Regions from separate parts of the Sphingopyxis sp. GW821-FHT12C06 genome, predicted to be linked through region 2. Evidence: predicted binding sites of a transcription regulator. Region 2 holds the regulator's gene; the other holds the start of a gene.

Region 1 (15,423 bases), 210 kb from region 2:
AGCCGTGAATCGGTGATGGTCTATGGCCACGCCAACGGCCGCGATATCGAAGAAACCTGTGACGAGGTCGCGAAATATATCGACATGGGTTACAAGGCGATCCGCGCCCAGTCCGGCATTCCGGGCCTTGCCTCGACCTATGGCGTCGCCAAGGACAAAATGTATTATGAGCCGGCCGACGCCGCGCTGCCGACCGAGAATATCTGGTCGACCGAAAAATATCTCGATCACACGCCCAAGCTGTTCGAGGAATTGCGCACGCGCTTCGGCTTTGACCATCATCTCCTTCACGACGTGCATCATCGCCTGACGCCGATCGAGGCGGGGCGCCTTGGCAAGTCGCTGGAGCCTTACCGCCTGTTCTGGATGGAAGATGCGACCCCGGCCGAAAATCAGGAGGCGTTCCGCCTGATCCGCCAGCACACCGTCACGCCGCTCGCGGTCGGAGAGATTTTCAACACGATCTGGGACTGCAAGGACCTGATCCAGAACCAGCTGATCGATTATATCCGCGCGACCGTCGTCCATGCCGGCGGCATCACGCATTTAAAGCGGATCGCCGACCTCGCGGCGCTGTATCAGGTTCGCACTGGCTGCCACGGCGCGACTGACCTGTCACCGGTGTGCATGGGCGCGGCGCTGCACTTCGACATTTCGGTGCCCAATTTCGGCGTGCAGGAATATATGCGCCACACCGAGGAAACCGATGCGGTGTTCCCGCACGCCTATACGTTCGACAAGGGCACGCTCTATCCGGGCGACGTCCCGGGGCATGGCGTCGACATCGATGAGGCGCTGGCGGCGAAATATCCGTATCAGCCCGCCTATCTGCCCGTGAACCGGCTCGAGGACGGGACGCTCTGGCATTGGTAAGCCCGGGCCTCGCCCAACATCCCGCCCGGTCATGACCGGGCGGGCGCTCAGCGGCAATCGCCGCCTGCGGTTCGCGATGTTCGGCGCGCTCTATGCTGCGCAGGGCATCCCCGACGCGATGGTGCTGATCGTCTTTCCCGCCTTTCTGGCGGCGCATGGCGCGAGCATTTCGGTGATCGGCGTGTTTCTGGCGACCGCGATGCTGCCCAATGCCGCCAAGCTGGTCGTCGGGCCGCTGATCGACCGCATCGCCTTCCTGCCGATGGGGCGGCGCAAGCCGTGGCTGATGCTGGGACAAATCGGCATCGCCGCGAGCTTTGCGACGCTGGCGCTGCTGGACGATCCGGTGAAGCATATCGCGCTGTTCACCGCGGGCGCCTTCGCGATCACGCTGGCGACGGTGTTTCAGGACGTCGCGACCGACGCGACCGCGATGGACCTGATCCCCCCGAGCGAGCAGGGGCGCGCGAACGGCATCATGTGGGGTGCCAAGACGCTGGGAACCGCGGGGGCGGCGAGTGTCGGCGCCTGGATACTGACGGTGTTCGGGTTCGCCGCGATGACTGCGACCGCCACCGCGGCACTGCTGGCGGTTTTCGGCCTTGTCGCGCTGGTGCGCGAGCGTCCGGGCGAGCGGCTGTTGCCGTGGACGCGTGGCACCGCCTCGGCCGATGCCGCGGCTGAGCGGTCGGACAAATGGCTGGCGATCCTGCGCCAGCTGTTCGGGGCGTTGCGCCAGCCCGCCGCGATGCGGCTGGTGCTGCTGTCGCTGACGATCGGGCTGCTCGTCGGGATGACGGGCGCGCTGGCGCCGGTGCTGATGGTCAAGCAGCTCGGTTGGGCGCAGGCCGATTATGCGCAATATCGATCGATGCTGAAGCTGGCGTCGGGGGTCGCGGGGATGCTGGTCGGCGGCTATGCGATCGACCGCCTCGGCCATCGGCGGGTGCTGGTCGCGACCTTGTCGATGATCGCGCTCGCGAACCTGCTGCTCGCGCTATTCACGGGGCAGGCGGGGGCGACCGCCTATTTCATCGCCTATGAAATGCTGATCGTCTTCACCTTCATCACCTTTTTCGCCGCGACGATGAGCCAGTGCAGTCGCGCGATCGCGGCGACGCAATTTTCCTTCACGATGGTCTGCGGCAATATTACCATGTCGCTCGGCGCCGCACTGATGGGACCGGTGATGGCGGCGGGCGGGGCGACGGCGATGTTGATTGCGATTGCGGCTGTGGCGCTGTTCGGGGCCGGGGTGATGGTCGGGTGGCGCCCCGAAACGGCCAAGCTGTCGCTATAATTTCGTCAGCTGATAAATGGTCTGAATCGCCGGTGCTGGACAACAGCGGGGGCGAGGTGCTGCTGCGCGCCTCGCCCCCCCCCCCGCCGCATTCGTTACCAGGGCTTGTTGAGCCCGGTGCGTTGGCGCCGTTCCTCCCACGCATTTCCGCTGCGGGCGGCGGCCCGGCGGAAAGGCGCAAGGGGCAGCGCGAGGAGGAACAGCCAGACCGAGGGGCTGGTGAGCAGCGCGCCGACCGAACGCAGCGCGTCCTGCGGCGTGACCGTGACCTTGGTCTCAATCGTGCTGTCGGCGCTGCTCTCGATCACCAGGTCGCGCCCGGCGCGCGCGATGCGGCCGATGGAAAAATCGATATCGGCCAGCGAACTGATTACGCGCATCGCGATTCTCCCTGTCAGTCGCGCTTGAGCGTGCCAATGTCCTGCGCCGCCTTGACGCGGCGCTCGTGCTGGTTCGCCATATCATCGACGGTCATGCCGGCGGGCGGGGTGAACTGGCCGCGGCCATAAAGGTCACGGAACACTTCCTTCACCGGACCCATTTTGTCGGCCAGCGTGCGCGGCGGACGGCCGCTCGGGAACTGGTTCGCCGGATAGATCGGGTTTTCGTAGATCTGGCGGAAGCCTTCGGTGCGGACGTCGACCCAGGTGTTGTGGTTGCAACGCGAACGATGCTCGCGCAGCCCTTCGATGTCGATGGTGACGCCGAGAACCTGTTCCTGCGGATAGGGCGCGTGGCGCATCATCATGCCGGTATAGTCGATACCGAAGCTGCCGCCGGGGCAGAAAGCCTTCGGATAGAAATCATAATCGACGGTGCCCCAGTTCGAACCCAGCACATAGGCCATATTGTCGTGCGCACGGGTGCGGCGGGTGAATTCCCAGAAATCCCAGGGAGCCGAAACGCCCTCGACCTCTTGCAGCGCGACCGGGTGGCAGATGACTTCGACGCCATTATAGCCCAGCGCGCGCGACACTTCGGGGGTGCAGCCGTCGTGGCAGGTCATCGTGCCGAGCTTGCCGATTTCGGTGTCGATCACCGGGAAAAGCTGGCTGATGTCGCCGCCGAAGACTTCGCGATATTCGTCGAAAATGTCGTGCGGGCTGGTGCCGAGGCCGATCGAGGCCGGGATGTGCCACTTGTGATATTTCAGCACGACGTCGCCCGACGGGCCGATGATGAAGGCGGTGTTGAACCAGCGATCGGGGAATTCGGGGACCTGTTCGATTACGCCGCCGCCAGCGATATACATGCCATATTCGCGGGCCTTGTCACCCAGGCGCTGCATTTCGGGGCCATCGAGGGTGATGGCCTTTTTCATGAAGCCGTCGATGCCATGCTCGCCCTTGCCCGGCGTGGTCACGCCCTGCATGAAATATTCGGGGAAGACGGCGAGCTTCGCCGGAAGTTCCCAGAAATAACCGACGCCAAAGTCGATCATGTTGAGCGCGCGATCGAGATTCTTGGTGATCCCGTCGCGGTCCTCTGCGACGTGAACGTGCGGCTGCATCACCAGCGCGGTATATTTGTCGATCTTTTTCGAAACCGTCATTTGCTGTTCCTTTGCCTGAAAAAATTACCAGAAGTCGGCGGGCTCGATGCCCATGTCGTCGAGCATCACGCGGGCCGTGATCGTGCCGGCGGCCGAGATGCCGCCACCGGGGTGGCAGTGCGGGCCGGTCATGTAGAGGTCGCGAACCGGCGCCCGATAATGGGCGTAGCCGGGGAAGGGGCGGAACGAACCGAGCTGCGCCGCGATGCGTTCGCCGCCGTTGGTCGTGCCATCGACGAAACTGGGGTTGGCGTCCTCCAGCGTGTGGCGATGCTGGACGTGCATGCCCAAGATCGTCTTTTCGTTGATGTTGGGCGCATATTGCTGAAGCTTGGGGATCAGCACATTGCGGGCATAATCCTCGCCAATATCGTCCCACGTCTGCCCATCGGCGAGCCAGTTGGAGACATAGGTGTCGACGATCAGCGTATGCTTGCCTTCGGGCGCGCGCGTCGGATCGAGCTTGGTCCAGCAGGCGGACCAGAGGAAGGGGTCGCTGGGCGGCTTGCCGGTCGCGAGTTCGGCGTAGAAATTGATCATCTGCTCCATCGAATCGACGATCCGGTGGAAGGGCGCGGCGCTCATATCGACGCCGTTGAGAAACTCGGGCGCTTCCGACAGCGCAAGCTGCGCGCGGCAGATGCTGATCTTGCCGAAGGAAAAGCCGCGAACCATCTTGGCGAAACCGGGTTCGAGATGCTCTTCACCGACAAATTTCAGGAAGGTCTGCTTGGGTTCGAGCGCCGACACCACCGCACGCCGCGAGCGGATAACGCGGCCATCTTCGAGCCGGACGCCGGCAGCGCGCTCATTCTCGATCAGGATTTCGGCGATCGGCGCTTCGCGGAGCACGGTGCCGCCCTTGGACTTGATATAGCGCGCCATCGCGTTCGGCAGCTCGGCGCTGCCGCCTTCGGGGATCGCCTGACCATAATAATGGATCGCGGGGATCATGATGTAGAAGGACTGGCCGGCGCCTTCCTGATCGGGAAGGATCTGCGGCGCGAGCGCCCAGTTGAGCATGACTGCCTTGACGAAATCATTCTCGAAATTCGCTTCGACCCACGCGCGCGCCGACATCGAGAATTCGCGCAGGCGGCGAAGGCCGGCCTCGCTCGTCTCGAGCGCGCTGGCGAGCGCCGACGGGGCGGCGGGGGGAGAGAAGAAGGCCTTGATGAAGCCTTCGCGGACCTGTTCGAAATCGGCATAGACGCCGCGATAGCGGTCGGCGTCGGCCTGCGAATAGGCGGCGATCGAGGCGCAGGTCTTTTCGATCGACTTATAAATGACGATGCCGGGGCCGCCGTTCTTGTCGGGATGGCCGGTGATATGGTCGGTGGGCTCGATATATTTGAGCCCCATTTTTTCCAGCTCGGGGCGGATTTCCTGAAAATCGGGATTACACTGGATCCAGACGTGCGACGATCCGTAAAGATCGTGCTTGAAACCGGGCAGGGTCACTTCGCGCGTCACTGCGCCGCCGCCGACCCACGGGTTGCGCTCGACGACGCACACATGCAGTCCCTTGCGCGCCAGCGTCGCGGCACAGGCCAGGCCATTCACGCCGCCGCCTGCGATCACAACGTCAAATTCCGTTTCCGCCATCTTATTGCCTCATCCGTTTTGGTCCCTGTTGGGGTCGCCTCGACGGTAGGGCAGCGATGGTGGCCTGAAAAATTAGGCTCACTCACGGGGGCGATTAGCAATTGTCATCCGAAGTTTTCGACGTGCCGCCCTATGAAAGTGGCGGATGCGGCGGCAAGAGACCGCCTTCAAGGAAAGGGCCTGGATGTCGACGGTATTGATCAGTGGTGCATCGCGCGGACTGGGTTTGGCGCTGGCCGGCGCCTTCAGGGACAGCGGCGCTTCGGTGTTTTCGGGCACGCGCGACCTCGCAGGTCCGAAGGATGTCGAACTGAACGTCCGGTCGATCCCCAGCTGCGAAGAGGCGGTTCGTCAGGTCGTCGCGGCTGATGGCGGCATCGATATTTTGATCAACAATGCGGGCGTCCACCTTGCCGGCGCGGTCGCGTCGCTCGATCAGGATACGTTCAAGGAAACGCTCGACATTAACCTGCTCGGCGCCTGGCGCCTGACCAAGGCGGCGGTGCCGCATATGCGTCGCGGCGGGACGATCGCCATGATCTCCTCACTGTCCGGCCTCGTCGGATTGCCCGACGACGGTGCTTATGCCGCCAGCAAATTCGCACTCGAAGGCCTGAGCCAAAGCCTCGCCGCCGAACTCGCGCCGCTGGGCATTCGTGTGCTGGTTTTCGAACCCGGACGGGTCGCAACCGAATTTGCCGGGGTGACCGATGGTCTCGCCCCCGAAATCGCCGCGCAGGAGATCGCCGATACGATCTTGCGCGGCGACGCGCCCTTCCGCAATCCGATCGGCGTCGACGCCGTCCGAGTCTTTGAGGCACTGGGCGCCGATCGCGGCGAACGGTCCGAGGCGATGGTGCGTCAGGTCACGGGCAGCGACTGGCAGCCGCGACTGGGCGAATAAACCGACAATATTGGGACAAGGGTGAGGCGATATGGCGTTGATCGCATCGGATAATCATGCAGCACTGTTGACCGTTCTGCTGGCACTGGTCTGTATCGGCCTGTGGAGCGAACGGAACCGGATCGCCTCGAAGATCCCGGCAGTCGTCTGGGTGCTGGGCGGCGGGGTCTTGCTGTCCAACTTTGGGCTGATTCCGCATCAGGCGCCCGCCTATGATTTTATCGGCGGGGTAATCATGCCGATTGCCATTCCGCTGCTGCTGTTCAAGGCGACCTTCACCCGCATTCTGGGCGAAAGCGGTCGGGTGTTGCCGCTGTTTTTCATCGGCGCTGTCGGTGTGTGCGTCGGCGCTGTCATCGCCAACAGCCTGATCGACCTTGGCCAATATGGCCCGCACATCGCCGCGACCTATGCCGCCGCCTGGATCGGCGGGATGACCGACATGGTCGCGATGGCCGAGATTACCAATTTGCCGCCCGACGTGTTCGCTGTCGCGGTCAGCGCCAGCGCGCCGGTCAGCATTATCGGGCTGATGATCCTCGTCTCGCTGCCCAATATCGGGTGGGTGCGGCGTCCGCTTCCTTCGGCCATCTGCGATGCGCAGACCGAAGCGACCGCGACGACCGAGGAGGTTCGGCCCGCACTCGACCTCGTCCACATCAGCTTCGCGCTCGCGCTCAGCGCCGCGATCTGCTGGGTCAGCACCTGGATCGCCAATGCGACCGGCTTTGGCCACTACAGCCTGTTCATCGTCACCCTGATCGGCGTTGCCATCGCGAATATCTTCCCGGGTCCGATGCGCGCGCTGAAGGGCGATTTCGATCTGGGCATGTTCATCATGTATATTTTCTTCGCGATGATCGGCGCGACCACCGACATGACGGCGTTCGTGACGTCGGCGCCGGTCTATTTCGTCTTCGGAATGATCATCATCCTCGTCCATGTCGCGATCGTGCTGGTGGCCGCGCGCCTGCTCAAGTCCGACCTTGCCGAGGCGATCATCGGTTCGGGAGCGAATATCGTCGGCGCCGCTGCTGCGGCGGGGATTGCAACGTCGAAGGGCTGGAAGTCGCTGGTCACCCCGGCAATCGCAACGGGCATGCTCGGCAAGGCGATCGCCAATTTCTTTGGCGTCGCGGTGTTCCAGCTGTTGAGCTGACCGACAGGCCCGCGCCTCAGGCGAGCTTGATGAAGCTGTCGAGAACGCGCTTGGACCCGGCCTGTTCGAACTCGACTTCGAGCTTGTTGCCATCGATGTCGGTGACCGCGCCGTAACCGAACTTCTCGTGGAACACGCGCATCCCGACCGCGATGTCGCTTCGTGCCTTGGCGCCGATCGAGGCGGCACGGCCGCCTTCGGTCGGGGCGGGAGCGCGGGTGACGGTTGAGGATTTGACCGCCGCGCGCTGCCACGCCGGGCCGCGTGTCATCGTGCGGGTCGCGTTACGCTCGGCAACTTGCGCGAAGGGATCACTTTGCGCCGACCAGTTAGCGCGCCACATGCTGGCGCCGCCGCCAAAGCTGTTTTCGCTGTCGACATGTTCGGGCGGAATTTCGCCGATGAAGCGGCTGGGGATGCTGCTCATCCACTGGCCGTAAATGCGGCGGTTCGCGGCGTGATAGATGGTCGCGCGCTGGCGGGCGCGGGTGATCGCGACATAGGCGAGGCGACGTTCTTCCTCGAGGCTGGCGGTGCCGCCTTCGTCCATCGAGCGCTGCGACGGGAAGACGCCATCCTCCCAGCCGGCCAGGAAGACATGATCGAACTCCAGCCCTTTGGCGGCGTGGATCGTCATGATGGTGACGGTTTCGGTCGTGTCGTTCTGGTCGCGGTCCATCACGAGGCTGACATGTTCGAGGAATTCCTCGAGCGTTTCATATTCCTCCATCGCGCGGACGAGTTCGGAGAGATTTTCGAGGCGCCCCGCGGCCTCGACGCTGCGATCGGCCTGGAGCATCGCGGTATAGCCCGACTCGTCGAGGATCAGCTGGGTCAGTTCGGGATGCGAGAGCTGGTTCGCCTTGGTCTGCCAGCCACGCACCTGCGCGACGAAATTCGCGAGCTGGCGGCGGGCCTGCGGGGTCAGCTCGTCGGTTTCGATGAGGCGCGCGGCGGCGTGGAGCAATGACGCCTGTTCGTGGCGCGCATATTGGTGGATGCGCTGGAGCGCCTTGTCGCCGAGGCCGCGCTTCGGCGTGTTGACGATGCGTTCGAAGGCGAGATCGTCGGCGGCCGAGTTGACGAGGCGAAGATAGGCAAGCGCGTCGCGGATTTCGGCGCGTTCGTAGAAGCGGAAACCACCGACGATGCGGTATGGCATTCCGATCGCGATAAAGCGGTCCTCGAACTCGCGTGTCTGAAACTGCGCGCGGACGAGGATTGCGGCGCGGTCGAGCGAGGTGCGCTGACGCTGGAGGCTTTCGAGCTCTTCGCCGATCCGCCGCGCTTCCTCTGGCCCGTCCCACACGCCGACGACGCGCAATTTGTCGCCCGGTTCGAGGTCGGTCCACAGCGTCTTGCCGAGACGGCCGCTGTTCTGCGCGATCAATGCCGAGGCGGCGGCGAGGATCTGCGGGGTCGAGCGGTAATTTTGTTCGAGGCGGATCACCGTCGCGCCAGGGAAGTCCTTTTCAAAGCGCAATATGTTCGCGACCTCGGCGCCACGCCAGGAATAGATCGACTGGTCGTCATCGCCGACGCAGCAGATATTCTTGCGCTGCTGGGCGAGCAGGCGCAGCCAGAGATACTGGCTGGCGTTGGTGTCCTGATATTCGTCGACGAGGATATATTTGAAGCGTTCCTGATATTGCTCCAGCACGTCGCGGTGATTTTTGAGGATCACCAGCATGTGGAGCAGCAGGTCGCCGAAATCGCAGGCGTTGAGCGTCTTCAGCCGCGCCTGATAGAGCGCGTAGAAATGCTGGCCCTTGCCGTCGGCATAGGCTTCCTTGTCGCCGGCATCGAGGTCGGCGGGCACGAGGCCGCGGTTTTTCCATTTGTCGATCAGCCCGGCGAGCTGGCGCGCGGGCCAGCGCTTCTCGTCGAGCCCTTCGGCCTGGATCAGCTGTTTGAGGACGCGGAGCTGGTCGTCGGTGTCGAGGATGGCGAAATTGCTTTGCAACCCGACCAGTTCGGCGTGGCGGCGTAGCATCTTGGCGCAAATGCTGTGGAAGGTGCCAAGCCAGGGCATCCCTTCGACGACGTCACCGACCATGCGGCCGATGCGCTCGCGCATCTCGCGCGCCGCCTTGTTGGTGAAGGTCACGGCAAGGATTTCGGACGGCCAGGCGCGTCGCGTCGCCATGATATGCGCAAGCCGCGCAGTGAGCGCCGCGGTCTTGCCGGTGCCGGCGCCCGCGAGCATCAGCACCGGGCCTTCGGTGGTGAGCACCGCCTGCCGCTGCGGCCCGTTGAGGCCTTGCAGATAGGGCGGGTCCGAGGGACCGGGGGGAGGCAGATCAGGCGGCGAGGTGGGGAGGCTGTTCACGCGCGAACGATTAGGGAACAGCGGCGGGGCTGTCCAGTGGGGTGAGGGGGATGGTCGTCATCTCACCCTTCGCTTTCTCCTCCCCGCACAAGCGGGAGCCCGTTGCTGCGCGCGCCTCTTCCTAAGCTGCCTGGGAATCCCGGGTCTTCGCCACTTCCACGCGATCGCGGCCGAGGGTCTTGGCGCGCAGCAGTGCGGCGTCCGCCGTCCGGACGAGCCGGTCAAAGCTGCAATGGTCCGGTGCAACCGCCGCGCCAATCGAAACTGTGATGGATTCGAGGTCGCGGTCGCCATGCCCGAGCCGGAGCGCAGAGATACGGGTACGGATGTCCTGCGCGCGCTCTTCTGCCTGCACCGGCGAGAGGGTCGGGAGCAGGATCAGGAACTCCTCACCGCCATAGCGAAAAGCGAGGCCGGATTCGCGCGTGACATGGGCGAGTACATGTCCAACCCCGCGCAAGACCGCATCGCCGGCCTCATGACCATGTTCGTCGTTGAAGCGCTTGAAATGATCGACATCGATCATCAGGCACCCAAGCGGTTCGCCGAGGCGTTCGGCCTGCGCGATTTGGGTTTCGAGGATGTGGCCGAGCTGCCTGCGGTTGGCGAGACCGGTCAGCGAATCGGCCATTGCCATCTCACGCAGCGTGTCGCGCAGTTGCAGATTGGCGATCGCCAGCCCGATATTTTCCGCCAGCATGTCGAAATAGATTTCGGGCACCGCGGTGCGCACCATGTCGGCGTCCGGCATCTCGAAATACAGCAGGCCCAGCGTCTCGCGTTGTGCGGTGAGCGGCAGGCACAGCGTATCCACCGGCTGTCCGGTCTCGCGCTCGATGTGATCGCACGGCACATCGACATGGCCGCCCGCCGGACGATGGCGGAGACCGCGGCGCAACGCCCAGCAGGAAACGGCCGAGAACTGGGTTCCCGACCGGGCCGGGTCGAGCCAGCTGCACGCCTCGACCACAACGTTGCGCTGCCGGTCGAGCAGATAGAGCCGCCCCGGCAGTTGCGGCGCAATCTCGGGGACGAAGCGCTGGACGACCTCTTTCAGGTCGTGGAGGGTATCGCACCCCTGCATGCGCTGCGTCATCCGCGACAGAAGGTCGCGCATCATCCGGTCGGCGTCGCGTTCGGCCTCGAGCCGTTGGCGTTCAAGGCCGTTTTCGCGGAAAATGCGTATCGCCTGCGCCATGTCGCCGATCTCGTCGATATGGCTGACCTCGGGCGGCTCGGCGGCAAAATCCTGTACCGCGAGGCGGTTGACCACATCGCTGAGCTTGACCACGGGGTGAAGCACGCGCTGTTTGAACACGAAATAGAGTACGCAGAGGACGAGCAGCGCGGTCATGCCGAGGACGATCTCAGAAATACTCTTCCACAAACGGGCGAGATCGGTCGCGTTGCCAATTTGTGTCGCTATCCGGCCGTCGAGCTGATCCTGAAAACGCTGGACCTCGATTTCGGCGCGGTCGAGCTGGCGTTCATATTCGGCGCCGAACAGCAACTGGCGTGCCGCGCCAGCATCACCCTTTTCGTAAGCCGCAAGAGCGGTCTCCTGCTCGTCGTGGAGCAGGTCTGCAAGGCTGATCGCCTTTTTCAACGCGCCGAGTTCGCCCGGAATGGCGCCAGCGTCGCCGATATGCCGGATGCGGTCCTCGACGGTCTTGAGCGCCGCGGCCTCGCTGCGATAAGCGGCGAGATAGGTCGGGTCGCCGGTGTTGACATATTGCCGCGCCCGGTCGCTCAGCGCGTAAATGTCGATCCCCAGTTCGGAGGTTGCCTGATCGAGTTCGTAGCGCTGCTCAACCGCTGCGCGTTCATGCTCCTGGGCGTTGGACGCGAAGATCATGGTCGTGCTCGACACGATCGTCAGCACGACGGTTGCCCCGTAAGCCCAGTTGGTGATTGTAGCCAAACGCATCGTCGGGTTCTAGCTAGCCGATAATTGGCAAGAGGTTAACCCCGGTTTCGACGGGGTTGTGAGGCGTCCCCCTCCATCAGGCGCCTATTCCGCTTGATGGAGCACGGGAAGGCGTTCAAAGCGGCGCCGATAATAGAAGCGGAGAGGCATCGCCCATGGATCTGGCACCCTATCGCGCGCATCGCCGCGTCCTGACCGCGAGTCTTGTCGGCACTGCGGTCGAATTTTACGATTTCTACATTTACGGTACCGCGGCGGCGCTGGTGTTCGGGCCTTTGTTCTTTCCTTCGGAATCGCCGTCGGCGCAGCTGATGCTCAGCTTCATGAGCTTCGGCCTCGCCTTTTTCGCGCGGCCCGTCGGGGCGATCGTGTTCGGCCATTATGGCGACCGCATCGGACGGAAGTCGACTTTGGTTGCGTCGCTGATGCTGATGGGGGCGTCAACACTGCTAATCGCCTTCCTGCCCACCTATGCGATGGTCGGGTGGGTGGCGCCATTGCTGCTATGCCTGTTGCGCTTCGGTCAGGGGTTCGGGCTGGGCGGCGAATGGGGCGGCGCGGCGTTGCTTGCGGTTGAGAATGCGCCGCCGGGATGGCGCGGACGGTTCGGAATGTTCCCGCAACTCGGCGCGCCGGTCGGGTTTATTGCCGCAAACGGCCTGTTCCTGATTCTTGGGCTGACGCTTAGCGATGCCGATTTTGCCGCGTGGGGCTGGCGGATTCCCTTTCTGCTGTCGGCGGTGCTCGTCGGGCTGGGGTTATGGGTGCGTTTGAAGATCAGCGAGACGCCGGATTTTGCCGAGGCGATGGAGAAGGGGCCGCCCGCCGGGATTCCGATCGGTGAATTGCTTCGCAACCATGTGCTGGTGACGCTCGCGGGGACCTTCGCGGTCGTCGCCTGCTTTGCGATCTTCTATCTTGCGACCTCGTTTGCGCTGGCGCACGGGACGACGGTGCTGGGTTATCCCAAAGAGCAGTTCCTGCTGATCCAGCTTGGTGCGATCCTGTTCATGGCGGTCGGAATCATCGTTGCGGGCTATGCCAGCGACGCCATGAGCGCGCAGCGCGTACTGACCTGGGGGTGCGGCGCGACGATACTGATCGGCTTTATGTTCGGACCGACGCTGGCGTCGGGGTCATGGTGGATCGTCGGGCTGGGGCTGGCGAGCGCGCTGTTCGTGATGGGCCTGGTCTATGGTCCGCTCGGCGTGTGGCTGACCGATTTGTTCCCGGTGCGCGTGCGCTATACCGGGGCGTCGATGGCGTTCAACCTTGGCGGCATATTGGGCGGCGCGATGGCGCCGATCATCGCGCAGGCGCTGAGCGATCGGGGCGGGACCGCGGTGGTCGGGCTGTATCTGGCGCTCGCCGGGGTGCTGAGCTGGGTCGGGCTGACGATGGTAAAGCGGCAGGCCGCCAGAGCTTAGCCACTTTTCATTGTCATCCCCGCGAAAGCGAGGGCCCAGTGAGGCCTTGCGTTGCCTAGTCTGGGTCCCCGCATTCGCGGGGATGACAAAATTTGAGACGTGAGGGTTATTCGACCCGCAGCAACGTCAGCTTGGCCTTGCCGACCTTGCGTTCGGCGTCGATCGCGAAGCCCGCGACGTCGATGACCTCATCATGCGCGGTTTCGACCGAGAGCCAGCTGTCGGGGCCGATCCAGCCGAGGCGGTTCAGCTTGTCGAGCGCGACGCTGGCGGCACCGGTGCCATAGGGCGGGTCGAGCATCAGCAGGTCGTAAGTGCGTTTCGCCGGACCGAGCGAGAGCACCGATGACGCGCGGACATCCGCGCGCGGGGTTGCCTCGAGCGAGCCCAGATTCTTGCGCAATATGTCCAGCGCGTCGCGATCCTGTTCGGCGAAGAGGCATTGCGCGGCGCCGCGCGACAGTGCCTCGATCCCGAGCGCCCCCGAGCCTGCGAACAGATCGGCAACGACCAGCCCTTCGAAGCTGCCGAGGCGGCTCGTCAGCATCGAGAACAGGGTCTCGCGCGTGCGGTCGGCGGTCGGACGCGTCGTATCGCCCTTGGGCGCGACCAGCTTGCGGCCGCGCCATTCACCCGAAATAACCCGCATCGCCATCAGCCGAGATGCCGGCGGAATTTGAACAACTCGTCGCGCGGCACGACATCGACCGCGCCCATCGGCAGGCCGTCGAGTTCGAATACGCCGTAGCGGGTACGGATCAGGCGACTGACCTGGAGCCCGAAATGTTCGAGCACCTTGCGCACTTCGCGGTTCTTGCCTTCGGTCAGCGTCATTTCGACCCACTGGTTGCGCCCGGTGCGGCGTTCGAGGTTGGCGTCGATCTTGCCATAGCGCACGCCGTCAATCTCGATCCCCATCGAGAGTTCCTCGAGCTGGGTCTGGCTGATGTCACCAAAGGCGCGGGCGCGGTACGTGCGCTCGACCCCGCTGGCGGGAAGTTCGAGCTGGCGCTTGAACTCTCCGTCGTTGGTCATGAGCAGCAGCCCCTCGGTATTATAGTCGAGGCGGCCGACGGGCATCAGGCGCGGCAGGCCCTTGGGCAGAAGATCATAGATCGTCTTGCGGCCCTTGGGATCGCGCGCGGCAGTGATGCAGCCGGCGGGCTTGTGAAAGCGATAGAGGCGCGTCGAGACGGGCTTGGCGACCGGGTCGCCGTCGACGGTCAGGCCTTCGAGCGACGTCAACAGCGGCGCGGGGTGCACGATGATCTGGCCGTTGAGCGCGATGCGGCCTTCCTCGACCATCCGTTCGACATCGCGGCGCGAGCCGACACCGGCGCGCGCGAGCAGCTTTGCGATGCGCTGTGGACCTTCCTCTTCGCGTTCGCCCTCGTCGGGCTTGGGTTTGCGCGCGGGCGAGTCGGCGCGGGCGGCGCGGCGGCCACGGGGGGCGTCGCGCGGAGCGTCGCGATCGGGAGCGGAACGGGGAGGGCGACGGGTCGTCATCGGTACAGACGCGGCTTTCTTGTGATTATGGCCACGAAACTGTGGCTTTGTGATCACGCTCATAGCCGGAAATATGTCGCTTCGTCGATGGCAAGCAGAAGCAATCTTGCAGGAAGGCCCGGAGCGCGGCATGGGGCCGTTAAAGGGAGTACATAATGCTCTTCGCGTCCCGCCCGTCGTGCATCAAGCGGCTGCTGATCATTGAAGATGATCCGCTGGTCGCGTTCGACAATGAGCGGACGCTGAAACATGGCGGATATGACGTTGTCGCGACGGTCGATTCGGGCGAGGCGGCGGTCGGCATTCTCGCGAGCCAGCAACTCGACGCCATCGTCCTCGACCTCAATCTGGCGGGGCATATGAGCGGACGCGATGTGGCGCGGCTGGCGCGCGATCGTGGCATCGTGGTGCTGCTCGTGACCGGCCAATGCCCCGATGATGCGAGCGACATCGCGCTCGCATGCCTGAACAAGCCACACAGCGCCTCGGCGCTGCTGGGCGCGGTGCATGCGATCGAAACGATGCTGTGCAAGAACAAGGCGCCGCGCAAGGTGAGCGGGCTCCAGACCTATTGGCAGCCGAAGGCCGCCTGAGCCGCAACGCGTACCGGACCGCGACGAACCGAAGACCGGGATCGCCGGGCCTCAATTCCCCGCTTCCAATTTGTCCCCAAGGCTTTAGGCCCATTCTTCGGAACAATCGCATCCGCGAAGCGGCTGCGCGGGGAGCGACGGTATGTCAGTTGATCTGAGTCGGTTTATCATTTTCGTTGCGATCCTGGGCGGGTTGATGATCGTCGCGCTGTCGGTTCCGGCGTTCCGCCCCTATTTGCGCAAAAACC
Region 2 (15,423 bases):
GCAGCGCAACCTGACGGAAGGCGTTGTTCAGATGGTCGTCGCCGCGGATCACATGCGTCACACCCATGTCGTTATCGTCAACGACGACGCTGAGCATATAGGTCGGGGTGCGGTCGCTGCGCAGCAGCACGAAATCGTCGAGTTCGGCATTCTGGACGGTGACATCGCCCTGAACGCGGTCGCTGATCGTCACCGCGCCTTCCTGCGGCGCGCGCAGGCGGAGGACGTGAGGGATGGCGGGGTCACCGTCATTGCGGTCGCGCCACGGGCTGCGGACGCGGAAAGGCAGGCGTTTTTCCTGTGCTTCGGCGCGCATCGCTGCGAGTTCGTCCTGCGTCAGGTAACAGCGATAGGCTTCGCCCTTCGCCAGCAATTCATCGGCGACGGCGGCATGGCGGTCGGCGCGTGCAAACTGGAACACCGTTTCGCCGTCCCAGTCGAGGTCGAGCCAACGCATCCCGTCGAGAATTGCGTCGATTGCCGCGTCGGTCGATCGCGCGCGATCGGTGTCCTCGATGCGGAGCAGGAATTTTCCGCCGTGATGGCGCGCGAACAGCCAGTTGAACAGCGCGGTGCGGGCGCCGCCGATATGCAGGAAGCCGGTCGGCGAGGGCGCAAAGCGCGTCACCACATCGGCGCCGTTCGCTTCGACTGCAATTGCTTGATTTTCGGTTGCCACCAGGTTCTCTTTCACTCACTCTGTCGCCCCCGGATACAGGTGCGGGGACGGGGGTCGGGGGAGCCCCTAGCATGGCGACAAGGCAGCTTCAAACGCCCATTGGTACGCGCTGGGTTGCGGGATGGCGCAGGCTGGCCGACGCAATAGAAGCGCTGCTGGAGGCGGAACGCGAGCGGATCGGGCTTTGGCTGCCCGTTGCGCTCGGTGCCGGGGTTGCCGCCTGGTTCATTCTTCCGGCTGAGGCGCATTGGATCGGGCTTCTGTTGTTGCTCGCTGCGGGCGCACTCGGCGGCCTGCTGATCGGCTGGCACAGCCGGATGGGGCGAGCGGTTGCGATCGGCTGCGGCGTGATGGTAGCGGGAGTATTGTTGATCTGGGCGCGGTCGCTGTGGGTTGCGGCGCCGGTGCTCGCGCGGCCGATCACAACCGAATTTACTGCGGCGGTCGAGCGCGTCGAGCCTTTGCCCGCGCGTGGGCAGGTGCGTTTCATTGTCCAGCCGCATGATCGGCCGGACCTGCCGCCGCGCATGCGGCTTACCGCGGATAGCGAGCGAGCGGGCGATATCATGCCCGGTGAGGATATCGGCGTTCGCGCGCGCCTGATGCCGCCACCCGCCGCGAGTTTGCCCGGCGGCTATGATTTTGCGCAGCGCGCGTGGTTCGATCGCATCGGCGCCGTCGGGACGATTCTTGGCGAGATTGCGCGTGTCGAGGGACAAAGGGCACGCGCGCCGCCGCTGCGTGCGCGGCTCAGCGCGCATATCCACGGCCAGCTCGACGGATCGGCGGGCGGCATCGCCGCCGCGCTCGTCACCGGAGATCGCGGCGCGATCGCCGAGGTCGATGAAGAGGCGATGCGGCGCAGCGGGCTTGCGCATCTTCTGTCAATCAGCGGGCTGCATGTGACCGCCGCGGTGGGCTTTGCGATGTTGTTGACGATGCGGCTGCTGGCGCTGAATCGGCGGCTGGCGCTCGCGGGCTATGTGTTGCCGCTTGCCGCCGCTGCCGGGGCAATTGCGGGCGGGGCTTATACATTGCTCGCGGGTGCGGAGGTGCCCACGCTGCGCTCGTTCATCGCCGCGCTGCTCGTCCTTTTCGCCTTCCTGCTCGGGCGCGAGGCGCTGACCTTGCGGCTCGTCGCTGCAGGGGCGCTGATCGTGCTGATCTGGCGCCCCGAGTCGCTCGCGGGGCCGAGTTTCCAGCTGAGCTTCGCGGCGGTCACCGCGATCATCGCGCTCCACGAAAGCCGTTCGATGCGGGCATTTCTTGCGCGTCGCACCGAAGTTTGGGCCATTCGACTGGGGCGTGGCATTGTCGGATTGCTGATCACCGGTCTGGTGGTTGAGGTCGCGCTGGCGCCGATCGCGCTGTTTCATTTCCACAAAGCGGGACTTTACGGCGCGCTCGCCAATGTTGTCGCGATCCCGCTGACCACTTTCGTCATCATGCCGGCCGAGGCGCTGGCCTTGCTGCTCGACAGCGTAGGGCTCGGTGCGCCTTTCTGGTGGGTCACAGGGCAGGCGCTGGATCTGTTGCTCGCGCTTGCGCACGGCGTAGCCGCCGCTCCGGGGGCGGTCGCGATGCTGCCGAGCTTTCCCGCCTGGGGCTTCGGCCTGGCGATTTTTGGCGGGCTTTGGCTGTTGCTGTGGCAGACGCGCTGGCGCCGCGCGGGCTTCGCGCCGCTCGCGATGGGGATCGCGGCTTTGCTCGTGCAGCCACGGCCGGATGTGCTGGTGACGAGTGACGGGCGTCATATTGCAGTCGCGGCGCCGGGGGGCGGTTATGCGCTGCTTCGCGACCGTGCGGGCGACTATGTTCGCGATACGATGGCGGAGGCTGCGGGTCACGACGCTCCGCTCGTTGCGCTGGCCGACCTAAATCACGTCGAGTGCAACGCGGACTTCTGCCGCTGGCGGCAGGGCGAAGGAGACGACCAGCGCCATTTCCTTGTCTCGCGCGGCCGAGACCGGATCGAGGGGGCCGATATGGCGGCGGCGTGCGCCGCCGCCGATGTCGTGATCAGCGACCGCTGGTTGCCGCGCGAATGCGTCGCGCGCTGGTTGACGGTCGATCGCGACAGCCTCGCCGAAAGTGGCGGGCTTGCCATCTATACTGGTGACGGCCCGCGCATCGTCACTACGCTACGCGCGGGCGACGAACATCCGTGGCGCCGCCCGCCGCAGGTCAGTGGTAACGACGAAGCAGTCCCGACAACCGACCCTGCACGATGACACGATCGGCGGCGTAGCGCTGGGGCTCATAGGCGCTGTTCGCTGGGTCGAGCCGGATCATCTGGCCTTCGCGGCGGAAATATTTGAGCGTTGCGTCCTGACCATCGACCAGCGCGACGACGATATCGCCCTCGCGCGCGGTGCTGGCTTTCTGGATCAGCGCATAGTCGCCATCGAAGATGCCGGCCTCGACCATCGAGTCCCCCGAGACTTCGAGCGCATAATGCTCGCCCGCGCCGAGCAGCGCGGCGGGGACCGCAAGATTGTTGTGATCCTCGAACGCCTCGATCGGAACGCCCGCGGCGATTTTGCCGTGCAGCGGCACTTCGATGATGTCGTTCGCGGCGAGCGGACGCAGGGCGGGGGCCGGCTTGCGCAGCGGGACGATATTGTCGCGATCATTGTGCACAGGCGTATTCGCCGTCCTGGCGGCCTCCGGCACCTTGAGCACTTCGAGCGCGCGGGCGCGGTTGGGGAGGCGGCGGAGGAAGCCGCGTTCTTCCAATGCACTGATAAGTCTGTGGATTCCGGATTTCGACTTGAGACCAAGCGCTTCCTTCATCTCCTCGAACGACGGCGAAATGCCACTCGTGTCGAGCCGTTCCTGGATGAAGTGGAGCAGTTCATGCTGCTTCGCCGTCAACATCGTTCATTCTCCATGATGCCAAATACCGGACATAAGGAGAACGATAGTGGAACAGAGCGGAACTTGTCAAGCGATGGCGATATAATCGGCCATATCCCCGGCGCTGCGCGGCGGCGCGCCGATTTCGCGGAGGATCAGCGCGTTGGCGGCGATCAGCGGGAAAGTCTGGCCGCTGTCTTGCGCGGCGAAGGGAGTGAGCCGCCCGGCGTCGAGTCGGGCGCGTAGATAATCGCGGCGGCCATCCCCGGCAGCCAATGGCGCGGCGAGGGGGGCTTGATGGACCGGCGGCAGCGGATCGCGCGCGCCAGCGAGGTGGCGGACGAGCGGGAGCAGGAACAGCGTCGCGGTGACGAAGGCCGAGGAGGGGTTGCCGGGCAGACCGAGCAGGATCGCATCGCCGATGGTGCCCGCGACCAGCGGCTTGCCGGGGCGCATCGCGATCTTCCAGAAATCGATGCTCCCGCCCGTGTCTTCGAGCGCACCGCGGACATGATCATGATCACCGACCGAGGCGCCGCCAACAGTGACGATGACGTCATGATGGCGCGCCAGATCATTGAGAATGTTGGAAAGAAGGCCCCGGTCGTCGCGGGCGTGGAGCGGCAGGCTGACCTGTGCGGGTTCGGCGGCGAGCATTGCAGCGAGCATGACGCCATTGCTGTCGGGAATCTGGCCGGGAGATAGCGGACGGCCCGGCGGGACAAGTTCGTCGCCGGTGGTCAGGATCGCGACGCGCGGTCGCCCGCCGACCGAAAGCGCACCTGTACCGCCCATTGCGGCGGCGGCGATGGCGCCGGGGGTGAGGCGTGTTCCTGCCTCGAGCAGTGGCGTTCCGCTGGCGAAATCGGTAGCGCGTGCGCGGACGTGGCGGCCGGGTTCGCCCGGGCTCTCTCCAGATAATATCAATTTGTTTCCGTCAGTTACGGCGTCTTCCTGAATCAATATTGTGTCGGCACCGGCGGGGAGCATGGCGCCGGTGAAAATGCGCATGGCCTCGCGTGTACCGATTGTGCGCCGGGGTGTGGTTCCGGCGGCGATGTCGCCGACGATGGTCCACGGGCCGGGCAGGTCGGCGAAGCGGATCACATAGCCATCCATCGCCGACAAGGGCGCGGCTGGCTGGTCACGTTTTGCTCTCACATCTTCTGAAGTATATCGGTCAAGCACTTCGGATAAGGCAATATTTTCTGACGCCAGCGGATCACAGAGCGCCAGGAGCCGCGCCTGCGCGTCCGCGACGGGCAGCAGGTCACTCACTCGGCGCGCCAGTCGCCCGACCGTCCGCCGCTCTTTTCGAGCAGGCGAATGTCGCCGAGGATCATCGCGCGGTCGAGCGCCTTGGCCATGTCGTAGAGGGTGAGAAGCGCGACGGAGGCCGCGGTCAGCGCCTCCATCTCGACCCCGGTGGGGCCGGTGGTCGCGGCGGTCGCGCGGACCGCTATGCCGGTCGCTTCCCAGTCGAACTCGACGCCGACATTGGAGAGCGCGATCGGGTGACAGAGCGGGATGAGGTCGGCGGTGCGCTTCGCCGCCATGATGCCCGCGATGCGCGCGGTCGAGAGGACATCGCCCTTCGGTGCATTGCCGCTGCGGATCGCCTCCAGCGCCTCCGCCGACATGGTGATGCGTCCGCCCGCGACGGCGCGCCGCCGGGTGGGTGCTTTTGCGCCGACATCGACCATCGATGCGGCGCCGCTTTCGTCGAGGTGAGTCGGTCTGTTTGTCATGCCAGTGGAGCGAAGCAATGTGCGGGGGCAAAGGCAAGGGGGAAGGGCGTGTGCACTGCAAAACCCCGAAGAAGGCATTTCATTCCCCGTCGTCGCTGGGGCTTCGACAGGGCCAAGGCAGGTTAACGGCCGGATTTACGAGGAGCGGAATCTTGCCTGACACAGGCGGTGCGATTCCACGCGGAAAATCAGACGCGGCTGCTGCTTCAGCCCTCTAGCAGCGCCCTGGTTGCCGCCGTGACGTCATCCTGACGCATCAGGCTTTCGCCGACGAGGAAGGTTTTTACGCCGCTTTGGGCGAGGCGTTGGCAGTCGGCGTGGTTCGCGATGCCGCTTTCGCCGACGAGCAACGTGCCCGGCGGGACGAGCTTGGCGAGCCGTTCGGTGACGCCGAGGTCGGTTTCGAAGCTACGCAGGTCGCGGTTGTTGACGCCGATCAGGCGCGAGTTGAGCTGCGACAGCGCGCGGTCGAGTTCGGCTTCGTCATGGACTTCGACGAGGACGTCCATGCCGCGTTCGATCGCGGCGGCCTCGATATCGGCCATCATGGCGTCTTCGAGCGCGGCGACGATGATCAGGATCGCGTCGGCGCCGATCGCGCGGGCTTCGGCGACCTGCCACGGGTCGACCATGAAATCCTTGCGGAGGACGGGCAGGTCGCATGCGGCGCGCGCGGCGATCAGAAAATCCTCATGGCCCTGAAACCATGGCGCATCGGTGAGCACCGACAGGCAGGCAGCGCCGCCCGCAGCATAGGCACGAGCGTGGTCTGCAGGGCTGAAATCTTCTCTTATCAATCCCTTGGATGGCGAAGCTTTCTTGATTTCAGCAATCAAGGCAAAGCCGCCCGCGTCGATCCTGGTCTGCAGGGCGGCGGCGAAGCCGCGCACCGGGCCGGCGTCGATGGCGTCGAGCTGTGCGAGCGAGCGCAAGGCGCGGCGTTCGGCGACTTCTTCGGCCTTGGTGACGAGGATTTGGGTGAGCTTGTTCATTTATAGGCGATCCAGCAATTGAGCAGCGCGTTGGCGAGACCCTTGTCGATGGCCTCGGCGGCCTCTTCGACTCCGGCGACCAGATTGTCGACCGTGCCCGCGACAACGAGCGCCTCGGCGGCGTTATAGAGCACGGCGTCGCGATAGGCCCCGGTTTCGCCCTGCAGAAGGTCGCGGAGCGCTTTGGCGTTATAGGCCGCGTCGCCGCCGCGAATTTCGGCGATGGCGCGGGTAGGAAGCCCGGCGTCGGCGGCGTGGCTGCGCTGCATCCGCACACCGTCGGGGGTGATGACCGCAACCTCGTTGCCGCCCGCGAGCGAGAGTTCGTCGATGCCCTCGTCGCCCGAAATCACGCGCGAATGTTCGGTCCCGAGCCGGTGCAGCGCTTCGGCATAGACGGGGACATAGGCGGGGCGCGCGATGCCGATCAGCTGACGCGTGACACGCGCCGGATTGGCAAGCGGGCCCATCAGGTTGAAGATGGTGCGGCGGCCGAGCGCCTTGCGGATCGGCATGATGCGCTTCATCGCCGGATGATGGTGCGCGGCGAAGAGGAAGCAGATGCCGAGGTCGGCGAGCTGGGCTTCGGCGAGCTGCGATGCGCGCTCCATGTCGAGGCCAAGCACTTCGAGGGTGTCGGCGGCGCCGGATTTGGAAGAAGCCGCACGATTGCCGTGCTTTGCGACTGGAACTTCGCATGCCGCGACGACGATGGCGACGGCGGTCGAAACGTTGAGCGTATGATGTCCGTCGCCCCCGGTGCCGCATACGTCGATCGCGCCCGCGGGGGCGTTGATCGGGATCAGCCGGTCGCGCATCGCCTGCGCTGCAGCGGCGATTTCGACCATCGTTTCGCCGCGATCGGAGAGCGCGCTGAGGAATAAGGCGATATGCTCGTCGCTCGCTCCGCCGTCGAGCATCGTCGCGAAGGCCGCCGCGGCTTCGTCATCGGCGAGCAGGTTCGACGGATCGGGAAAGGGGCCGAAACGGCTCATGAAGACCTCTTCTGGGGCACACCCGCTTGCTGAAGCAGGGCGGTGATGGCATCGGCCGCGCGTTCGGCCGCTGCGTCGTGCAAGGGAATGATGTTGAACAGCGCTTCCGAACGATAGATCAGCAGCATGCCGCGGGTGCGCAGCCATTGATGGAAATCGCCCCATGCGACATTGCCGCTGTTGTCCGGATTGGCAATGCTCAGCCTGTCTTCGTCCCAGCTTAGCGCCCAGGATGTGCGAAGGTCCGCCTGCTGGGAATGGATGCGTCTGGTATAGCGCGGCAGCCACCAGCGGCGCATGACAAGCTGGATCGCAACAAGCATGAACACCAGCGAGAATAGCAGGCCACCCGCCAATATGGCGATATGGCGGGCGTCGGGAGGGCTGTCCCAAAGCGCGAGGCCGGCAGCCATAAGCAGGACAATCAGCGCGCCAAGCGCGACCTTGCTCTTGGGAAAAAGCGGGTAATGGGCGCGATAGGCGGTCAGCAGATCCGCTTCGCTGACCTGAAGGTCGAGCTGTCCGTTCACGCCGCTTTCCGGGCGCTGACCGGCAGTCCTGCGATACGGAGGAAGTTGGCGAGCATCGCATGGCCATGTTCGGTGGCGATGCTTTCGGGGTGGAATTGCACACTGTGGATCGGGAGGTCGACGTGGCGGAAGCCCATCACCGCGCCGTCATCGCTGGTCGCGTTGATCGCGAGGCAGGCGGGAATGTCGACGACCTCGAGGCTGTGATAGCGCGTCGCGGTGAGCGGCGAGGGGAGGTCGGTGAAGAGGCCGGTGCCGTCATGACAGACGGGCGAGGTCTTGCCGTGCATCAAATGGCCGCGCTGGACGGTGCCGCCGAAATGCTGGCCGATCGCCTGATGGCCGAGGCAAACGCCGAGCAGCGGACGCCCGGCTTCGGCGCAGGCGGCGACGAGATCGAGGCTGATTCCTGCCTCGTTCGGGGTGCAGGGGCCGGGCGAGATCAGCATCGCGTCGGCGCCGGTCGCGAGCGCTTCGGCAGCGGTCAGCGCGTCGTTGCGCTCGACGCGCACCTCGGCGCCCAGCTCGATCAGATAATGAACGAGGTTGAAGGTGAAGCTGTCGTAATTGTCGATGACGAGGATCATGGTGTCATTCTGTCGTAAGCGATCACGGGCGAAGGCGCGAAGGGAGGCTGGCTGGCCGCCGCATACCAATCCATGCGAAAGTTCGAAAGCACTTCGAGTTCGTTCAGCAGCAGCTTCCAGCCGTCCATCTCTTCATGGAACAACCAATGGCGGTCATCGGAAGCAATTTCGCAGCAAATGAGGTCGGTGATCACCTCGTCGCGCTTGAAGAAAGTGACGCGGCGGATCTGTTCGGCGGATATGGGGAGCTGTTGCATCACTGCCCATAACCGGGGGTGACGGCAAGCCGCACGGCTTCGCGCGCTGCGGCGAAGAGGGCGCCGGCTTTCGCCTCGCACTCGCGCTGTTCATAGGCGGCTTCGCTGTCGGCGACGATGCCGGCGCCCGCCTGGACGTGCATTTCGCCGTCCTTGACGATCGCGGTGCGCAGCACGATGCAGCTGTCCATATTGCCGTCGGGGGCGAAATAGCCGACCCCGCCGGCATAGGCGCCGCGCGCGTCGGCCTCCAGCTCGGCGATGATCTGGCAGGCGCGGACCTTGGGGGCGCCGCTGACCGTTCCCGCCGGGAAGCCTGCGAACAAGGCGTCGATCGCATCCTTGTCGGGGGCGATGCGGCCGATCACGTTCGACACGATGTGCATGACATGGCTGTAAAATTCGACGGTATAGCTGTCGGTGACGGTCACGGTGCCGCCCATTGCCGCGCGGCCGACGTCGTTGCGGCCGAGGTCGAGCAGCATAAGATGCTCGGCGCGTTCCTTGGGGTCGGCGAGCAGGGATTCGCGGTTCTGGACATCCTCGGCGCTGGTTCGCCCACGCGGACGGGTGCCGGCGATCGGGCGGATGGTGATTTCGCCGTCGCGGACGCGGACGAGGATTTCGGGTGACGAGCCGATCAGCGCAAAGCCGGGCAGATCGAGGAAATAGAGGAAGGGTGAAGGGTTGATCCGCCGCAGCGCGCGATACAGATCGAATGGCGGCAGGTCGAAGGGGGTCGAGAAACGCTGCGACAGGACGACCTGAAAAATATCGCCCGCGGCGATATATTCCTTCGCCGTGGCGACCATGTCGGCGAAGCGTTCGGGAGTTGTCGCGGGATTTGCCGTGATGTCGGCGGGCAGCGCATCGGTCGTGGCGCGCTCGGGATGGGCGCTGACGCGCGACAGGCGCGCGGCGATGTCCTCGAGCCGGTCCTGCGCCGCGTCGATCATCCGGTCGATCGGTGCGTTGGCGTCGGGCCAGATCGGCGCGATCAGGAAGAGTTCGTCGGCGAGGCGATCGAAGACGAGGATCGTCGTCGGGCGGACGAAGACCATGTCGGGCAGGCCAAGCCCCGTGCCCGGCGCGCGCGGGATGCGCTCGACGAGGCCGATGGTTTCATAGGCGAAGAAGCCGACGAGCGTCGCGAGCGCCTTGGGCAGACCCTCGGGAACGTCGAAGCGGCATTCGGCGACGAGGTCGCGCAGCGCCTGAAGTGCGGGAGCGGCGACGGGCTCAAAGGCTTCGCGGTCACGGCGCCAGTCGCGGTTGATCCGCGCGGCGTCGCCGGTGACTTCGAACATCAGGTCGGGGTCGAGCCCGATCAGGCTGTAGCGCCCGCGGGTTTCGCCGCTTTCGACCGATTCGAGCACCCAGTCGCCGCGCCCCGGCTGAATCAGTTTGAGCGCCGCCGAAACCGGGGTTTCGATGTCGGCGATCAGCCGCTGCCAGACAACCGCGCCGCGGCCCTGTGCCAACGCCTCGAGCGCGGCAGCTCTACCTTCCAGTGTCACGACCGGGTCTATTCGGCCGCTTGTGTGGTGCCGGTGAGTTCGCGGCGCAGCTGTTCGACCAGATCCTTGTTGATCTTCACATTCGCGCGGCGCTTTGCCTCGCCCGCGAGCTGTTCGACCAGCTCGTTGCCAAAGGCCGATGCGAGCGGGCGGGCGATCGCGGCAACACGTCCGGCCTCGATGCTCTTGGGATCGGGGCGTCGCACTTCGTCGAGGGCAATGACCATCCAGCCGCGGTTGCCCGGGATTTCCAGCGTCTTCACGCTGCCTTGCGCCATCGAGAAGAGAAGGGCGAGTTCGGGCGGGACGGGCTGGCCATTCTGGCCCAGTTCGGCGCGGGTGCCGCCGATTGGCTGGACGCCGCCGATGTTCGGGCCTGCGGCGCGCACGGCGTCGGCAAGGCTCTTGCCGCTTTCGACCGTTTTCACGATGGCGCGCGCGTTGTCGCGGGCGACCTTCTGCCCCTCGGCAAAGCGCCATTCGGCGAGCAGATTGGAGCGGATCTGGGCGAAGGGCGGCGGAGCCGCTGCGACGATCGTCTTGACCGAGTAGATGGCGAATTTTTCATTCTCGACCAGCGTTGCGAGATGGCCGTCGCCTTCGCCATCGGACTGGAACGCCTGCGCGACCATCGGAGCGAGTTCGGGGGGCAGGGCAAAGCCCGGCTGACCCGGCGCCTGACCATTGGCCAGCAGCGCGGGCGTTTCGGCGAGCACGAGCTTGCGATCGGCCGTGACTTCCTGGATCGAGGCGCCGCCGTTCACGGCATCCTGAAGTGTGTTGTAATAATCGACGATCGCCTCATTCGCCTTGTTCTTGGCGATTTCGGTGCGGATTTCGTCGCTGGTATCGGCGAGGCTGCGCGCCGGCTTGGGCGTGACATTTTCGACCCGCGCGATTGCCCAGCCGAGGCCGGTCTGCGTCGGCCCGAGCACGTCGCCGTTCCTGGCGGCAAAGGCGGTCTTGGCGACGGCGGCGCTGGTCGTTGCGGCATAGGCCGACTGGGTCAGGTCACCGGTGGTTGCGGCGGAAAGGCCCGCGGACTGTGCAGCGGCGGCGAGCGGAGTTCCGGCGCGAACCTTGGTCGCGATCGCATTGGCGGTCGCCTGATCGGGGGCGATGACCTGCGCAAAACGGCGCGTCTCGCTGGCCGCGAACTGGGCGGCATTGTCCTTGTACACCTTGGCGATTTCGGCGTCGGTGACGGCAGGGACCGGAACCGCAGCGCGATCGAACAGGGCGTATTGGATCACGCGGCGCTCGGGGACGGTAAACTGGGCCACATGCTGCGACAGAAATTTCTTCAGCGCCGCGTCGCCGGGATCGGCGGAGGGAGCAAAGGGACTGGCGGGGATGAAGGTTGCCTGACCGCGACGCTGTTCCATCAGCAGCGCGGCATAGGGCTGTGCCATTGCCCGTGCGATCGCGGGCATCATGCCCACCGGATTGGCGAGCTGTTCGGCCAGCAACTGCTGGCGGATGTCGCGGCGCAGCTGCGCCTCGCTGATGCCGTTCTGGCGCAGGAAGGTTTCGAAGCGCGTCTGGTCGAATTTCCCGGACACGCCGGCAAAGACGGGCAAGTCGGCAATGCGGCCGTCGATCAGCCGTTTGCTGACACCAAAGCCGAGGTCCGTGGCGAATTGATCGAAGGCGGCGCCCTCGACAAGCTGATCGAGTACCCGGTCGAGTCCGCCCGATTCGACGAACGCCGCCATGGTCAGTGTGGGCTGTTGTTGCCGTGCCTGATCATAGGACTGTTTCACCCGGTCGCGTAGCTCGCCGATCCCGATGTCGGTGTTGCCTACCTTGGCCGCATTGGCGCCTCCGACGCCGCCAAAATTGGCGTTGCCGGTGACGTCGCCAAGCGCGAAGGCCAGGCCGACGAGGACGACGAAGCCGAGGGCAACGACCTTGCCGATCGTGGATCCGAAGAGGCGGCGAAGGGCGGTGATCATGGAGCGAGCATTCTTTCGGCGAAGGCGCTTGTCAAAGCGCGGTTGCGCGATGCTTTAGAGTCTGTCCCGGCGAAATGGAAGTATCGTGATCGCGGGAACGCGTACCCGGCTTGCCTATTCGCCCCGCGCGCCGCTAGGGCGGCGGGCATCGACATCGCGAACAGGAGAAACAGGACAATGGCACGGCGCAAATATGTGGTCGGCAACTGGAAGATGAACGGCCTGTCGGATGCGATCGGCGAAGCGCAGGCGATTTTCGCCGCGGCAAAGGGGCATGCGGCGGTCGATGTTGCGCTATGCCCGCCCTTCACGCTGATTGGCGCGATGGTTTCGGCGGCGCCGGGCGCGGCGGTCGGCGGGCAGGATTGCCATAGCGCTACCTCTGGCGCCTTCACCGGATCAGTTGCGGCGGCCATGCTCGTCGATGCCGGCGCGACGCTGGTCATCGTGGGACATAGCGAACGGCGTGAAGGTTGCGGTGAAAGCGACGCGGATGTGCAGGCGAAGGCGGTCTCGGCACTCGCCGCGGGTCTTTCGGTGATCCTGTGCGTCGGCGAACCGCGCGAAGTTCGCGAATCGGGTGATGCCATCGCCTATGTGCTGGCACAGATTGCGGGCTCGTTGCCCGGCGATTTCGATGCGGCGCGGCTGGCGATCGCTTATGAGCCGATCTGGGCGATTGGCACCGGGCTGGTTCCGACCGTCGGGGATGTCGCGGCGATGCATGGCGCGATCCGCGCCAGGCTGACGGAGCAGGCCGGCGCGGCGGCGGCGCAGGATATGCGCATCCTTTATGGTGGTTCGGTCAATGGCGAGAATGCCGCCGAACTGCTGGGCGCGGGCGACGTCGATGGCGCGCTGGTTGGCGGGGCGAGCCTGACGGCCGGCAAATTCGTGCCGATCGTGGCTGCGGCTGCGGCTCTGAACTAAGGCGATCAACCCTGTTTTCGTTCGCATCGTGCGAAGCAGAGATGCCCCTCAGTGAAGCGCTGAACCGATGGGTGTCTCGACTTCGCCCGACACGAACGGAGGTAGAAGCGGTTTTGATGAAGCTCCCGCGACACGCTGTGGGTTGAAGCGAAGCGGCTTCGTCTCTATGTGCGCGGCGGGCATGGTCCGTGTGAGGCCGTGCAAGTTCGGGAAATTTCGATGTCCAATCTGTTCACCTTTGTGCTCGTCGTTCAGGCCCTCGTTGCGGCCGTGATGATCGGCGTCATTCTGATGCAAAAGTCGGAAGGTGGCGGTTTGGGGGTCGGCGGCAGTCCTGCGGGCCTGCTTTCGGCGCGCGGCGCGGCGGATTTCATGACCCGGGCAACGACGATCCTGGCGACGCTGTTCGTCGGACTGTCGATCCTTCTTGCGGCGATGGCCTCGGTCGGTCGTAGCGGATCGAGCATCGACACCACGCTGTCGAAAACCGCGCAGCAGAGCGGCGCGGCGACTGGTCCGTCGTCGCTGACCGGTCCGCCGCAGGGCGCACCGGGCGCGGTACCCGCCGCTCCGGCCACCGATGATCCGCTGGCGGCAGCCGCCGCGGCAGCTGCGGCACCCGAGGCTCCGGCGCAGGGCGCACCGGCCAAGAAATAAACCGGCGGCTTCGGCCACCCGACTTCACCCGCGCGGCGGCGGAATTATTTTCCGCCGTTTGCGATTCGACGGCTTGCGCCGTCCCCCTCCTGTTGAGTAAGTCTTTCCTCCCATGGCGCGGTTCATTTTTATCACCGGCGGCGTGGTCTCCTCCCTTGGCAAAGGTTTGATGGCGGCTAGCCTCGCGGCTCTGTTGCAGGCGCGAGGTTATCGCGTCCGCATCCGGAAGTTCGATCCCTATCTGAACGTCGATCCGGGCACGATGTCGCCCTATCAGCATGGCGAAGTCTATGTGACCGACGACGGGGCCGAAACCGATCTGGATCTGGGCCATTATGAACGCTTTACCGGCGTTGCGGCGCGGCAGAGCGACAATGTCACCTCGGGCCGCATCTATCAGCAGATCATCACCAAGGAGCGTCGCGGCGATTATCTGGGCGCGACGGTTCAGGTCGTTCCGCACGTCACCGACGCGATCAAGGCCTTTGCGCGCACTGATATCGAGGATCTCGATTTCGTGCTGTGCGAAATCGGCGGAACCGTCGGTGATATCGAATCACTCCCCTTCATCGAAGCGATCCGCCAGCTGCGGAACGAAGAAGGGCGCGACAAGACGCTGTCGGTTCATGTCACGCTGGTGCCCTATATTGCGGCCGCGGGCGAGTTGAAGACCAAGCCGACGCAGCATAGCGTACGCGAACTCGCGTCGCTGGGCGTCCAGCCCGATATTTTGCTGTGCCGCTGCGAAAAGCCGCTGCCCGACAGCGAGCGCGCGAAAATCGCGCAATTCTGCAATGTCCGCAAGGAAGCGGTGATCCCGGCGCTCGACGCCGACAGCATTTATTCGGTGCCGGTCCAATATCATGGCGAAGGCCTCGATACCGAAGTGCTGCACGCCTTTGGCATCCACGACGCGCCCGATCCCGACCTGACGCGCTGGTACGACATCATGGATCGCAAGCAGCACCCCGAGGGTGAGGTCACGATCGGCGTCGTCGGCAAATATGTGTCGCTGCCCGATGCGTATAAGTCGCTGAACGAGGCGCTGGTCCACGGCGGGCTGGCGCACCGGGTGAAGGTCAATATTCGCTGGCTCGACGCCGAAATCTTCGAGCAGGCAGATGAACTCGCCGCGAATCTGGAACCGATGCACGGCATTCTTGTGCCCGGCGGGTTCGGCGAGCGCGGGTCGGAAGGCAAGATCGCCAGCGTGCGCTTCGCGCGCGAACGCGGCGTACCTTTCTTTGGCATTTGCCTCGGCATGCAAATGGCGTGCATCGAGGGAGCGCGGAACACCAGCGGGATCGAAAAGGCATCGAGCACCGAATTCGGCCCGACCGACGAGCCGATCGTCGGTCTGATCACCGAATGGATGAGCGCCGAAGGCCTGCAAAAGCGTGGTGCCAACACCGACATGGGCGGTACGATGCGGCTGGGCGCTTATGAAGCCAAGCTGTCGCCGAACAGCCATGTCGCCGCCGTCTATGGCGCGAACGAAATCAGCGAGCGCCACCGCCACCGTTACGAGGTCAATGGCGCCTATCGCGAGAGCCTCGAAAAGGGCGGGTTGGTGTTTTCGGGGATGTCGCCCGACGGCATGCTACCGGAAATCGTTGAGCGGCCGGACCATCCGTGGTTTATCGGGGTGCAGTTCCATCCGGAACTCAAGTCCAAGCCGTTCGATCCGCACCCCTTGTTTGCGGGGTTCATCGAAGCGGCG

What was found. Region 2 encodes LexA, which represses DNA repair genes until DNA is damaged. Its sites were predicted from a motif close to GTTCCNCNCTTGTTCT; they were not measured.
Region 1: the regulator LexA is predicted to act here: its motif matches at 9,726-9,741, upstream of AC1RRJ_RS07375 (ATP-dependent helicase).

Annotation. Positions count from the first base shown of each region.
Region 1 covers NZ_JBXAQR010000002.1:404,856-420,278, reverse strand. The annotation lists gene manD (D-mannonate dehydratase ManD) at 1-873, shown strand, start outside; gene AC1RRJ_RS07405 (MFS transporter) at 905-2,173, shown strand; gene AC1RRJ_RS07400 (hypothetical protein) at 2,269-2,553, opposite strand; gene AC1RRJ_RS07395 (nitrilase-related carbon-nitrogen hydrolase) at 2,568-3,725, opposite strand; gene AC1RRJ_RS07390 (phytoene desaturase family protein) at 3,750-5,330, opposite strand; gene AC1RRJ_RS07385 (SDR family NAD(P)-dependent oxidoreductase) at 5,515-6,234, shown strand; gene AC1RRJ_RS07380 (DUF819 family protein) at 6,266-7,393, shown strand; gene AC1RRJ_RS07375 (ATP-dependent helicase) at 7,410-9,722, opposite strand; gene AC1RRJ_RS07370 (sensor domain-containing diguanylate cyclase) at 9,844-11,649, opposite strand; gene AC1RRJ_RS07365 (MFS transporter) at 11,805-13,076, shown strand; gene rsmD (16S rRNA (guanine(966)-N(2))-methyltransferase RsmD) at 13,183-13,725, opposite strand; gene AC1RRJ_RS07355 (pseudouridine synthase) at 13,731-14,582, opposite strand; gene AC1RRJ_RS07350 (response regulator) at 14,738-15,175, shown strand; gene AC1RRJ_RS07345 (AmpG family muropeptide MFS transporter) at 15,318-15,423, shown strand, end outside.
Region 2 covers NZ_JBXAQR010000002.1:618,022-633,444, reverse strand. The annotation lists gene gltX (glutamate--tRNA ligase) at 1-679, opposite strand, end outside; gene AC1RRJ_RS08405 (ComEC/Rec2 family competence protein) at 751-2,910, shown strand; gene lexA (transcriptional repressor LexA) at 2,864-3,556, opposite strand; gene AC1RRJ_RS08395 (molybdopterin molybdotransferase MoeA) at 3,623-4,813, opposite strand; gene moaC (cyclic pyranopterin monophosphate synthase MoaC) at 4,810-5,283, opposite strand; gene trpC (indole-3-glycerol phosphate synthase TrpC) at 5,490-6,275, opposite strand; gene trpD (anthranilate phosphoribosyltransferase) at 6,272-7,270, opposite strand; gene AC1RRJ_RS08375 (YcxB family protein) at 7,267-7,800, opposite strand; gene AC1RRJ_RS08370 (anthranilate synthase component II) at 7,797-8,387, opposite strand; gene AC1RRJ_RS08365 (hypothetical protein) at 8,384-8,644, opposite strand; gene trpE (anthranilate synthase component I) at 8,644-10,161, opposite strand; gene AC1RRJ_RS08355 (peptidylprolyl isomerase) at 10,170-12,116, opposite strand; gene tpiA (triose-phosphate isomerase) at 12,294-13,046, shown strand; gene secG (preprotein translocase subunit SecG) at 13,266-13,703, shown strand; gene pyrG (CTP synthase) at 13,816-15,423, shown strand, end outside.